Regions from separate parts of the Shewanella sp. GutDb-MelDb genome, predicted to be linked through region 2. Evidence: predicted binding sites of a transcription regulator. Region 2 holds the regulator's gene; each other region holds the start of a gene.
The links. The regulator LexA, encoded in region 2, represses DNA repair genes until DNA is damaged. The targets are predictions, from matches to a motif close to TACTGTATNNNNATACAGTA.
Positions count from the first base shown of each region.

Region 1: the regulator LexA is predicted to act here: its motif matches at 1,505-1,524, upstream of CXF82_RS15820 (DNA topoisomerase III).
Region 3: the regulator LexA is predicted to act here: its motif matches at 2,917-2,936, upstream of dinB (DNA polymerase IV).

Region 1 covers NZ_PJBM01000243.1:22,704-27,169, forward strand. Annotated here, with positions in the region: gene CXF82_RS15820 (DNA topoisomerase III) at 1-1,487, opposite strand, end outside; gene CXF82_RS15825 (hypothetical protein) at 1,647-1,919, shown strand; gene purF (amidophosphoribosyltransferase) at 2,300-3,814, opposite strand; gene CXF82_RS15835 (CvpA family protein) at 3,913-4,401, opposite strand.
Region 2 covers NZ_PJBM01000258.1:2,649-7,114, forward strand. Annotated here, with positions in the region: gene ctaD (cytochrome c oxidase subunit I) at 1-744, opposite strand, end outside; gene coxB (cytochrome c oxidase subunit II) at 754-2,289, opposite strand; gene CXF82_RS18475 (cell division inhibitor SulA) at 2,741-3,253, opposite strand; gene lexA (transcriptional repressor LexA) at 3,250-3,870, opposite strand; gene plsB (glycerol-3-phosphate 1-O-acyltransferase PlsB) at 4,172-4,466, shown strand, end outside.
Region 3 covers NZ_PJBM01000265.1:82,926-87,391, reverse strand. Annotated here, with positions in the region: gene bfr (bacterioferritin) at 1-7, shown strand, start outside; gene CXF82_RS21965 (hypothetical protein) at 303-506, shown strand; gene CXF82_RS21960 (methyl-accepting chemotaxis protein) at 786-2,786, shown strand; gene dinB (DNA polymerase IV) at 2,961-4,037, shown strand; gene CXF82_RS21950 (aminoacyl-histidine dipeptidase) at 4,221-4,466, opposite strand, start outside.

The sequences.
Region 1 (4,466 bases), on a different contig from region 2:
TTTTCCAATAACTCTCCACGTTGGCACAGTAACGATTGCCCCTGGGTTAATGGCGGTATGGTGGCTAACTCCTCGTCATCACCTTTCTCAACAGAGTTAGCGCCATTGTTAGCATTAGACTGAGCTTGTTTCAGCAACTGCTTCCAACCTATCGCATTTTCTTGTTTGGCTTTGGTCTTAAATAATCCACCGGCGATGACAATCTCTACCACTGTTTCTTTATAGAGATACGCAGGATAAAACTGCATTAAATATTGCCGCGCAACTTGCAAATAAATCTGCTTTTCAGCTGGACTGAGGCTAGCTAAGTTGGCGACTTTCTCTGTGGGAATTATCGCATGGTGGGCATCGACCTTTTTATCATTCCACGCTTTTGACTTAAGTTTAGCATTGGGTGCATCAATGCCTTGCGTCAGCTCTGCTGCACCTTTATTAACCGTCGCGATGACGCTAGGCGCCATCGCGTGTTGCTCTGCAGGCAAATAACGGCTGTCTGAACGAGGATAGGTGATCAGTTTATGACGTTCATATAACGACTGACAGGTATCTAGTACCGTTTTAGCGCTCATGCCGAAGCGTTTAGCGGCATCAATTTGTAATGAAGATAGATTGTAAGGCAACGGTGCATTTAATTTTTTATCTTGCGCCGTGACTTTTTCAACCGTGCCATTTTTGCCGGTTATACGCCCGACCACGTTCTGCGCGAGGCCTTTGGATAGCACTCGCCCATCTTCGTCCATATAAGGCTCACACGCCTCACTGGGTTGCCATTTGGCGGTAAATGCTTGTTGAGCGTCTGTGGTTAGATGCGCCACAACCTCATAGAATGGTTTTGATACAAAATCGTTAATCTCTTCATCACGCCTGACCACTAACCCCAATAACGGGGTTTGTACTCGTCCAACGGAGAGCACGCCTTGATAACCGACTTTACGACCTTGGATGGTGTAAGCCCGAGTCATGTTCATCCCATAAAGCCAGTCAGCGCGAGAGCGCGCTAAGGCTGAAGTCGACAATGGGATAAACTCACGATTTGAGCGTAATTGCCCTAAGGCACGAGTCACGGCTTGGGGATTTAAGTCGCTGATGAGCAGCCGTTTGGCTTGCTGTAACTTAGCGCCTTTAACACCTAAGTGAGCAATGATCTCGTCGACCAACAGCTGGCCTTCTCTATCAGGATCGCCGGCATTCACCAGTTGAGTCGCCTCTTTAACCAGCCCTCTCAGCACGGCTATTTGACCACGCATCTTATATTTTGGCTTCATCTTCCACACATCTGGCACTATCGGAAGATGTTCAAACTTCCAAGACTTATATTCTGGCGAATACGCATCTGGCTCTGCTTGCTCTAATAAATGTCCAACGCACCAGGAAACACAGTCACCATTCGCAGCACGTATAAAGCCCTCGCCTTTTTTTAACGGTTTAGGTAACACGTCGGCGATGGCTCTACCAAGACTGGGTTTTTCTGCAATATATAAGATCATCGGTGTACATTTACTATCACTGTATAAATTAACAGTAACTGTAACCTGAGGGGAGCATAGGTGCAATAAAAAGCCAGCTAACTGCTCAAAGATTGTAAAGTTTATTGCGAACGATTCTCATTTGAGCTTTAATCTTTACTCTACTTCGGAGGAACGATAATGTTGACGACGCTAAGCAACCCAGCAACAAGACTCGACAGGTTACTGCTCTATCACTTTCTACTCGTGACTGCTTGGGTCATCTTATGCGCCCCGCTATTAGCGCAAAGCCCGAGTGTCGAACCATTAGTGTTGAGTAGTTTGGTCATTTTTCTTACCAGCATCAGCACCCTGATTGGCTTGAAAATGGCACATGGGTTCAGCAGAAATACCTATTCTTTGTTGTTTATCAGCTGGATGGCTGTTTGGGTAACTCAGCTGTTTAGCTTTTAATACCAATGCACTAAGTATTTGACCCATTCAGAGCGCCGACGTTTAAAGCAAATGGCGAAGCCCTTTACGACTAAATGGTCTATTTTGTTCCATACAAAATAAGACATTCCCATCCTATATGGCGGTCAAGCGCAGGAGGTACGAGTCCACGGATGGACGGAGGTAGAATAATGCAGCTGCAATTATCGAGAGTCATGCATGGAGCAATTACCGAGGATGCTAGAGCCGAGAATTACGATTAGCTTCAATCCCCCATCTTGCCTACAGGGCTTTGAATTCCCGCGAATGGTCAAACTTTTAATGCAATTGGTATAAGTTCTATTTACGGCATAAAAAAGCCGAGCTATTGCTCGGCTTTTTTGTCAAAGATCTAGATTAACTTATGGATGGCAAACGTTATGCATCTCTAAGTTAGTACCAACATCTTTGCTGCGATTAGCTTTGGCATCATCGTTACGAAGCTGGGTAATATAATCTAAGTATTCTTGGTTAACGTCATTGGTGACATATTTGCCGTCGAATACCGATGTTTCAAAACGCTTAATGGCGGGGTTTTCTTGGCGCACCGCTGCGATCAGATCAGGCAACGACTGGAAAATCATGCCGTCTGCGCCAATTAGCTTAGTGATCTCTTCAACATCACGACCGTGAGCAATAAGCTCGTTAGTGGTCGGCATATCGATTCCGTAAACGTTAGGGAAACGAATTTCTGGTGCCGCAGAAGCAAAGTATACTTTCTTAGCGCCAGCATCGCGTGCCATCTGAATGATCTGCTCAGAGGTTGTACCACGAACAATAGAGTCATCAACCAGCAATACGTTCTTATCTTTGAATTCGGCTTTAATCGCATTTAATTTACGACGAACCGACTTCTTACGCTCTTGTTGCCCTGGCATAATAAAGGTACGACCGATATAACGGTTCTTTACGAAGCCTTGACGATATGGAAGGTCCATATTACGTGCGATTTCTAGTGCAATATCACAAGATGTTTCCGGGATGGGTATAACCACATCAATATCATGATCTTCCCACTCTTTCTTGATCTTCTCGCCCAGCATAGTCCCCATGTTAACACGGCTGCTATACACAGAAACATTATCAATAGTGGAGTCAGGACGCGCGAAATAGACAAATTCGAAAATACACGGTGCATAGCTTGGAGTATGCGCACATTGACGGGTAAACAACTCACCTTCTAGGGTAATGTAAACCGCTTCACCAGGTGCTACATCGCGCATAAACTCGAAACCAACCGCATCCAGCGCAACGCTTTCAGAAGCAACCATGTACTCAGTACCGGTTTCAGTTTCATGCTTACCAATCACTAATGGTCGAATGCCAAATGGGTCTCTAAATGCCATTAAACCTTGGCCGATGACCATAGCGACGACAGCATAAGCACCACGTGTAAGCTCATGTACTTTAGTGATCGCATTGAACACTTCATCAGAAGTGAGATGTTGCGTTGTAGTATGTTGCAACTCATCGGCAATCAAGTTTAATAACACTTCTGAATCAGAAGTCGTATTAACATGGCGACGTTGCTTGAGAAGACGCTCATGCAGCTCAACCGTATTGGTTAAGTTACCGTTATGCGCTAATGAAATACCAAAAGGTGAGTTAACATAAAATGGCTGAGCTTCAGATGCACTAGAGCTCCCTGCCGTAGGGTAACGCACATGACCGATACCTGCATTTCCCTGCAAGCGTTGCATATGCTTTGGCTCAAATACGTCTTTGACCAAACCATTGGCTTTACGCAATCTAAACGCGTAGCCGTCTACGGTCACAATGCCAGCAGCATCCTGTCCACGATGCTGAAGCACGGTCAATGCATCATAAATGGTTTGATTAACCGATGACTGACCAACTATTCCGACAATACCACACATGGGTAAGCTTCCTCATTGTAAGATGTTCTATTATTTAAATATTTTTGCTTTAGTTAAGCTTTAACTTAGCTAAAGGCCAAATAATGCTTTAGTGCATTTTATATTTTAGGTACAAAGCTTGAGGTATTTTCCAGGTAGTCAAAGAACCACTGGATCACAACTCCAAATTCGGGCACAAGCGTTGAACTCTGCCACCAATCTGCATTGGGCGCTCCGGTAAAAGCATCCAAGAAAAATAGTATTGCGCTTACGATGAGTGCGCCTCGAAGCGCACCAAAACACAAGCCAAGCACTCTATCAGTGCCAGACAAACCGGTCTTTGAGACCAATTGGCCAATTAAATAGTTAACTAATGCACCCAGAATGAGTGTTGAGACAAATAGAATAGCGACTGCGACGCCATTACGAACGAGTTCATCTTGTATCTGAGTAAGATAAGTGGCGAGTTTGAGGTAAAACTGACTGGCGATGAAAAATGCGGAAAACCACACGACGAGAGACATCGCCTCTATTACAAAGCCTCGTACTAAACTGATCAACGTAGACAGTCCAATAACGATTATTATGGCGTAATCAATCCAAACCATTGAAGAGTATATCCGGCATAGGGGTTAAGACGGCGCGATTCTAACAGAGACAGAGTTATTTCACA
Region 2 (4,466 bases):
ACCACCACCTGCGGCATCAAAGAATGCAGTACCAAAATACTTATCGGTTAATACCATGGTGACGGTGCCCGCAAGCACTGGCATCACCGCTATCAACAAGAATGCGGTTATTAACCAGGTCCAAACAAATAACGGCAGCTTCATCCACGACATGCCGGGGGCGCGCATATTGACGATGGTGACGATAACGTTAATCGCCCCCATTATCGAACTTATCCCCATGATGTGAATGGCAAAAACGAACAGCGCAGTACTGTCTGGACTATAAGTGGTCGATAGTGGCGCGTAGAAAGTCCAACCAAAGTTGGGCCCTCCACCTTCCATAAACAATGAGCTCAATAGAATTGTGAAAGCAAAAGGTAAGATCCAAAAGCTCCAGTTATTCATACGAGGCAGTGCCATGTCAGGTGCACCGATCATCATTGGAATAAGCCAGTTAGCCAAGCCTGTAAAGGCTGGCATAACCGCACCAAATACCATGACTAGGCCGTGCACTGTGGTCATCTGATTGAAAAAGTTAGGTTCGACTAACTGTAAACCGGGCTGAAATAACTCGGCGCGAATAACCATCGCCATCGCGCCACCCGTAAGGAACATAATAAAACTGAACCACAGGTAGAGCGTGCCGATATCTTTATGGTTGGTGGTTAAAATCCAGCGCATGATGCCTTTCGGCGCACCATGATGATGGTCATCATGGTGATCGTCCTGAGCTGCTGGTGAGTCTTGTGTGATTGTGCTCATTTTAGTCCCTTACTTTCCGTGACCAACAACGTCAGAAGCCTGAACAGCATCACCTGAGTTATTACCCCATGCATTGCGCTCATAAGTCACCACAGCTGCAAGCTGTTGTGGTGTCAGTAGCGAGGTAAATGCCTGCATAGCAGTACCCGGTTTGCCATTGATAACAGTATCGAGATGACCCGTTACTGGGCCGGTAATCACTGCGCTCCCCACTAACGATGGAAAGGCGCCGGGTAAACCCGTTCCTGCCGCTTGGTGACAAGCAACACAACTGGTCATGTAGACTTTCTCTCCCATGACCATAAGCTCATCCATTGTTAAGTCATCTAAAGCCACAGCTTTAACTTGTTCAGCCTCAGGTAAGCTGGCAGGTAAAGTGACCGGGATTACGGTGTTGGGATCGCTGGATGCAGCTGGGCTTGAACTCGCGCTAGCAGAGCTCACATCAGCGGCTTGAACTGTATCGCCTGAGTCATTGCCCCAAGCATTACGCTCAAAAGTCACCACGGCAGCAATTTCAGTTGCAGTCAGCTGTTTAGCAAATGCTTGCATAGCAGTACCAGGCTTACCATTGACGACGATATCGACATGGGCGCCGACGGGGCCGGTGGTAATTGGGCTGCCAATAAGAGAAGGGAATACGCCAGGCAGACCTGCACCATTGGGTTGATGACATGCAGCACATTGAGCGAGATAGATTTGCTCACCTTGAGCCATGAGTTCGTCCATGGTTAAGGTTTGCGAAAGTGCGGCCTCTGCTTCAGCTTCAGCATTATTAGCTTGTTGCTGCTGGGCAAGTAACCACTTATCGAAGTCTGCTTCTGAAAGCGCTTCGACAACAATCGGCATAAATCCGTGGTCTTTACCGCACAATTCAGCGCATTGACCACGATAAATACCGGGCTTATCAATTCGTGTCCAAGCTTCATTGATAAAACCGGGGTTAGCATCTTTTTTGACAGCAAAAGCCGGGACCCACCATGAGTGGATAACGTCATCAGATGTCATCAAAAAGCGTACTTTACGATTAATGGGTAATACGAGATGTTTGTCTACTTCAAGCAAATAGTGTTCACCTTTAGCTTCGGTGCCCTCTATTTGTGCTCTAGGAGTCGACATTAAGCTATAAAACTCAACGTCTTTATCGAAATAGCTGTAATGCCACTTCCACTGCGAACCTGTTATTTTAATGGTGAGGTCAGCATTACTGGGGTCTTCCATTGCAATCAAGGTTTTGGTTGCGGGAATAGCCATGATTATAAGAATAATAAAAGGCACTACAGTCCATAAAATCTCGACTTTAGTACTTTCATGAAAGTTGGCGGCGACTGCGCCTTTTGATTTGCGATGGTTGATCATGGCATAAATCATTGCGCCAAAAACAACAATGCCAATAGCACAGCAGATATAAAGGATAATCATATGGAGGTTATAAACCTTACCACTGATCTCCGTCACGCCTTCTGTCATATTAAACGGCATTTCTGATGCAAACAGTGTAGGCGAAAATATTAGCGCCAACACACAGTACAACAATTGCTTCACTAGACTTCTCCTCTGTCAACAAGACAAAGAAGAGTCACACAGTAAGTCTCTGCTCTATGTAAACTCTTCAGTTCCCAAAAAAGCAACGATGACTTCAAAGTGCGCGAGTGGTTTATCCATCGTGTCGTTATGTTTCGACTATCGATTAGACTTTATATAATTTCAGTATTTTAATACTGGTTAGTGTAACCACACTGGCACCTACGGCTGAAATATATCAGGCCGATCTCAGTCTTCATATACTCTTTAAGGATCTACAGTCCATACATAAAGACCGACGACTAAATCGCTCGGATATAACAATATATCGTTGTTATCAGTACCTACCCTACTTGGTGTTGAAATATTGATCAAGATCACTTTTTGATTCATTTGCTTAGCGGCAGTAATAAAAAAGCTCCCGTTAAGGGAGCTTTGCTTTAGAGACTAGATTTGTAATAGAAAGAATTGCTTAATGGACTGCTGCGAACAGTGAACCTTGTTTAAACCGCTCGTCCTGTGTATTTATTGTGCTGTCAGGTAAGTGAGCATTCGCATTTTCAATAATGATACCCACCGCTTGAGCACTCTTTGCGACTAACTGCAGTCGTCTACTGTCTCGTGCATCGACTTCATTCGTCCAGGTTATTACCGCGCTTGATGTGCCACTCGTGAGCGCTTTTTCCATAGCCCAAAGTGTTTCGAATTCATCTTTTGCGTGTACCAGTAGGATTCTATCCATGCGGACGCCAGCAGAAGCGAGCATCTGTTTGTAACCGATATTAGGTGGGCTAATTAATACAATCCAGCGACCTTGTTGGCTCAGTTGAGCAAGTTGGCCACTAATCTGTTTTAATTCAGTGCGCCCCTGAGTGTGAGATACCATAGTTTCGATATCTGTATTTACCTTTTTAGACATAGCTTGAGCAGGTATATCTTGCCAAAGGCCAGGGTGACGCGGGCTTACACCTAATAATTTGTTCATTGCCAATCTCCATTACGGATCACGCCAACGGCTAAACCTTCAATACTTAAGCTTTGGTTTGCCAGATCAACTTCTATCGGTGAATAATCTTCATTCTCAGCATGTAAATAAACTTTATTGCCTTTCTTTTCAAAGCGTTTAACCGTGACTTCATCTTCTACTCGTGCCACCACAACTTGACCGTTGCTTGCATGTTGGATCTTATGCACTGCAAGCAAATCGCCTTCAAGTATGCCGATGTTTTTCATGCTGTCACCGCGTACTTTAAGCAGGAAGTCGGCTGACGGGCGGAACATGGTAGGATCAATTTTATAATGTTGCTCTACATGTTCTTGAGCCAGAATAGGTTCACCTGCGGCCACTTGACCAATAAGCGGTAAACCAAGGTCGGCATCTTCGGTATCATCTTGAATTAACTTAATTCCTCGAGAGGTACCTGGCATGATCTCAATACAGCCTTTCTTCGCTAAAGCTTTTAAGTGCTCCTCGGCTGCATTGGCAGATTTAAAGCCTAAACGTTTGGCTATTTCAGCACGGGTGGGTGGCATACCTGTGTCTGTAATATTGCGTTTAATTAGCTCTAAAATTTCAGCTTGACGTGGTGTAAGTGGTCTCATTATTAAGCCTGTCTTTCCATACAGTAACTGTCAGTATATACAGTATTTCTGTTCGCGCAAGTATTAACCAAATTTATGTTAAAGTTGAATTTATTAGCACTAGGGTGGGGCTGAGAGATTAAGGAGGGATGAACGAGATTTAATCCTGATAGGCAGGATATACATAGACTTATGATGGCTTAAGTCATTGTTCTATAAATACGCAAATGTTTCCGAGTGCCATTATAAAGCAATTGCGCAAACACTCCGAAATTCTGGTATTCTACGGGGTTATTAGAAGCGACTATACTGCAAGCGAATCATGTCGAAAAAAGACTCTCTTTGGTTTAAATCATTACGCTGGATCCAAAAAAAGCTCGTGCACACTATTGTAGTGCCTCATGATCCTTTTGAAGACCTCAATCTCGATCCAAGCAAGCCACTCGTTTATGTCATGAAAACAGAATCTGTTAGTGACATAGCAGCTCTTAGTGAGATAACCGGTAAATTCGGTTTACCTAGCCCATATAATGACTTAGAGGTTAATGGGGTGACTGCGCCGCGCGTTGTCTGCCTTGAAGGTAGCAAGCCTCTATTTGGCGAAAGAGAAAGTGCCG
Region 3 (4,466 bases), on a different contig from region 2:
AATGTAGCCTGCTATTTTTACAATAGATAGATGACTTAGTAGGCACCTGAGCTTCGACTAGTGATGGTGCCTAATGCTCTCTATCGTTATTGCCTAGACTTTTATATTGCCCATCTTTGTGGTTTATCCACTGCTGTACAGTGAATATTCAGCTTCTCTAAGTTACTATTATTCTCAAATTTAATACCATAATTAGTGGCACTGTTGGTTTTTTAGACTAATATTAAAGTCCAGTAGTGTGATTAATTCGATAGTTATTTTAATAGATAACGTGAACACAACTTGAGAAGAAAGGAGAGATTATGATGATTACAGGCAATAGCAACACATACGAAAGTGAAAATCAGCTAACAATCGAACGTCTTCTTGGTAAGATTGAACGACTAGAGCAACAACTTGAGTTGGCTCAGTCTGGAAATCGTCGTTCACAGGCAATGCACAAAGCTAACACGACTAAATCTGCTCTTTCTGCAGATGAGCTGTCAATGCTGACAACTCTATTTTAATCTTTAGGTCTCTTCAATTGTGCTCTGTTTAGTGCTAGAACTGTCCAAATTTTTTGTTAAAACATCTTGTTCTGCTATTACACAGTAACAAACAATATTATAGTTTTTCACTTGCATATCATTAGCTAATGTTATTGGCTACCGCGATTAATCCTCTTCGTTCTCAGTTAGCCCCTAATTAAGCTGCTAGTAATTAATGTTGTACTTTGTGCTTTAATCTTGTCAAATTTCTGTTAAATTCATTATTCCTAAAAAAATATAATTATAAAGGGATATAGGATGCATTGGTTTAAACGCTCGCTAAGTATGCAGCTAGTTGTGGCAATTGTTGGGGCTTTGGCGGTACTTTTTACCCTCGTTGCATTGTTCTTAGTTAAGAATGAAAGTGCCAGTACCCGTCAGCAAATCGACAACGACCTAAGCGGTCTAGTACAACTTAAATCTAACGAAGTTCGCAGCTATTTTGTCGCTAAAGGTCAATTGATCCACGCCGTCTTTGCTGATCCTATGGTGTTAGAATGGTTCGGTAAATATGATAGTCGTTCAAGAGACCTCTCTTCAGATAAACAATACCAAGCTATTGTTGACTACTTTAAATTTTTCTCCGATAAAGACAGCGACATTAAGTCGGTGTTTTTCGGCTCCGCTAATACCTTTGAGTACTTTGACCTTAATGGTCGCTACAACGATAGTGAGTACTACACTAACAAACGCCCATGGTGGCAAGAAGCGATTGATCAAAACGGCATGTTTGTCGGTGATCCAGCCGTAGATGCTAACGACGGATCAATCTCGGCAACAGTGAAAACAGTTGTAAAAGATCAGTCCGGTCGGTTTATCGGCATTGGGGGGATGGACATATTAATCGACACCATAGGTAGTGAACTACTAGCGCCGATTAAATACCAAGGATCAGGCCAAGCCTTCTTAATTACCGATGCGGGTAAATTGGTCTACTTTCCTGGTTTTACTGAACAATTCCCACCTGGCTCTGATGTTGAAAAAGTGGATAGCCAATTTAGAGACACCAAAGGCTTTAGTACCTTAAGCCAACAAATGCAATCACAAACCTCTGGTTTTGCCGAAGTCACTTTTAAAGGTGAGCAGCAAAGAGTGAGTTTTGTGGAAGTGGGGGGGGATTTCCCCGAACAGAAATGGCATTTGGCGTTCATGTTGCCAACGGCGGTCATTGAGGCTCCAGTGACCGATGCTATTATCAACTCAATTTTACTCTCTTGTTTGATCATGCTTTTTGTCGGTGTAACGGTGTGGGGAATGTTGCTTCCGTTTAGAAAACAGATCAATAACTTACTGCGAGCGATGGAAGATATTGCTGAAGGCGATAATGATTTAGCTAAGCGTATCCAAATGGACAGAGAGGATGAACTTGGACAACTGGGTGATGCATTCAATCGATTCGCCGCAAAAGTTCAGGGAATGCTACAAGATACTCGAGACTTAACTTTAGAAGTTGAACACGGCGTTTCAGCTGCGTCTGAAGTCAGCGAACGAGCGCTTAACTCCGTCGCGCAGCAGAAAGCGGAGATAGCCTCTGTTGCAACTGCTGCCACCGAGATGGCGCATACTAGCCAAGAGATGGCAGCAAGTGCACAACGTGCTAGCGACTTTGCCGATAAGGCACAAGCTGAATCGATAGAGGGTGGAGCCATCGTTGCGCAAGCGACTCAAGGTATGCAGTCTTTATCGGTGCAGGTGATTGAAGCCGCTAAAGTGGTTAAGCAATTACGCACCCGCTCTGAGCAAATAGGTGAAGTCCTCAATGTCATCAGAGGCATTGCAGAACAAACCAACTTGTTAGCACTTAACGCTGCTATTGAAGCTGCAAGAGCTGGTGAGCAAGGGCGTGGTTTTGCGGTTGTAGCTGATGAGGTGCGCACATTAGCCTCGCGCACTCAAGATTCAACCGCGAACATCCAAGAGATTATTCAGACGCTACAGCAAAATGCTAATGAAGCTGAGCAAGTGATGGAAGCGGGAGTCGAGCAGGCTAATATTGGTCAGGATCTCACCGCTAAAGTTGAGCTGGCGCTCGATAGCATTACCGGTGCTATTGGCGCTATTCAGCAGCAAACCATCGAGATATCGGCGGCTGTTGGCCAACAAGCGGTGGTTGCTGAAGAGGTGGCATGCAATGTTGAAAATGTTCGTGCTTTATCAGATGATTCTTTGGCGGCAAGCGAAGAGCTATCACGTAACTTTGACAGTTTTGCTCGGGTAACAGAGTCATTGTCGAGTAATATTAAGCAGTTCAAAATCTAGCCCTCTATAGTATGGGTCATAAGCTTTAACGAAAAAACGGAGCCGATTGGCTCCTTTTTTTGATCCAATCATAAGCCATTAATACGTATCCACTGCCGCTGAAAGCACTATTTAGTTAACTTTGCTTGAGTACTGTTTTTATATACAGTAATATCTTCTGTAGAGGGCTTAAGATTGCAAAAAATAATTCATGTCGATATGGACTGCTTTTACGCTGCAGTAGAGATGCGTGATTTTCCAGAGCTGAGAGGCAAGCCCATTGCAGTGGGGGGAAGGAGTGATCGCCGTGGTGTTATCAGTACTTGTAGCTATGAGGCCAGAAAATTTGGTGTGCGCTCAGCAATGGCATCAGGTTATGCACTCAAGCTTTGCCCTGATCTCATTTTAGTGCCTGGCAGGATGCAGGTATATAAAGACGTTTCCAGTCAAATTCGCGCGGTGTTTGCTAAATATACCAGTCTTATTGAACCACTGTCTTTAGATGAAGCCTATCTCGATGTGACTGACAGCCCTCATTGCCAAGGCTCTGCCACGCGTATTGCAGAAGCCATCAGGCAAGATATTTTTCAGGAAACGGGGCTTACAGCCTCCGCAGGAATAGCGTCAGTTAAATTTTTAGCAAAAATAGCATCCGATCTTAATAAACCTAATGGCCAATATGTTATCCGTCCTGAAATGATTGAAGAGTTCGTTAAAACACTGCCACTGATTAAAATTCCAGGGGTAGGTAAAGTCACCGCTAAAAAGTTAGCTGATATCGGCCTACATACCTGTAGTGATGTGCAAGCCTATCCGGATAATAAGCTAGTAGAGCGATTTGGAAAGTTTGGTTCTGTGTTGATAGAAAGGGCAAAAGGCATAGATACCCGTGGTATTTCGTCCAACAGAGAACGTAAGTCAGTTGGGGTAGAAACAACATTAGCCAAAGACATACATACATTAGAGCAGTGTAAAGCCGTTATGCCGCAACTGATTCAAGAGTTAGGGGCCAGAGTGGGTCGCAGTGCCAAAAAGCGTACCATTCATAAACAAGTGGTAAAGCTTAAGTTTGATGATTTTAAACAAACTACCATAGAGCACCGTAGTGATGAGGTCTCGGTTAATTTGTTTTATCAGTTATTAGGGCAAGCCTTGGAAAGGCAGCAAGGTAGAGGTATTCGTTTGTTAGGCGTTGCCGTTGGGTTGGCGTCTAGCGCATCGACTGACGATGAGGTGCAAACGGTTGCTCCACAGATGGACTTAGGGTTTTAATCAAATGGTTTAAACCAAGGACTTTTAAACAAGGGCTGTAGAACGAGTATGTTAGTCGCCTTATTTTAATGCCTTTGTTGGTCAATGTTAGAATACTGCAAAGTACTCATCGAAAAAAGCCGCTAAACAGTTAGCGGCTTTTTAGCTTGTGCGTTTGACTCACCGCACAGGTTACAGGCTAATTTAGCTGCCTTTAACGGGTGTGCGTTCAAGTACCGCTAACAATAGTTTCCAATATTGGCCAACGGTGGTGATGTTAACCTTTTCGTCAGGGCTGTGTGGGTAGCGAATGGTCGGACCAATAGAAACCATGTCCATCTCAGGGTAAGGCTTTTTAAATAAACCACACTCAAGACCTGCATGGATCACCATAATCGTTGGCTCTTTTTTATAGATGTCGGCATACGTTGCCCGGACACTTTCCATTAC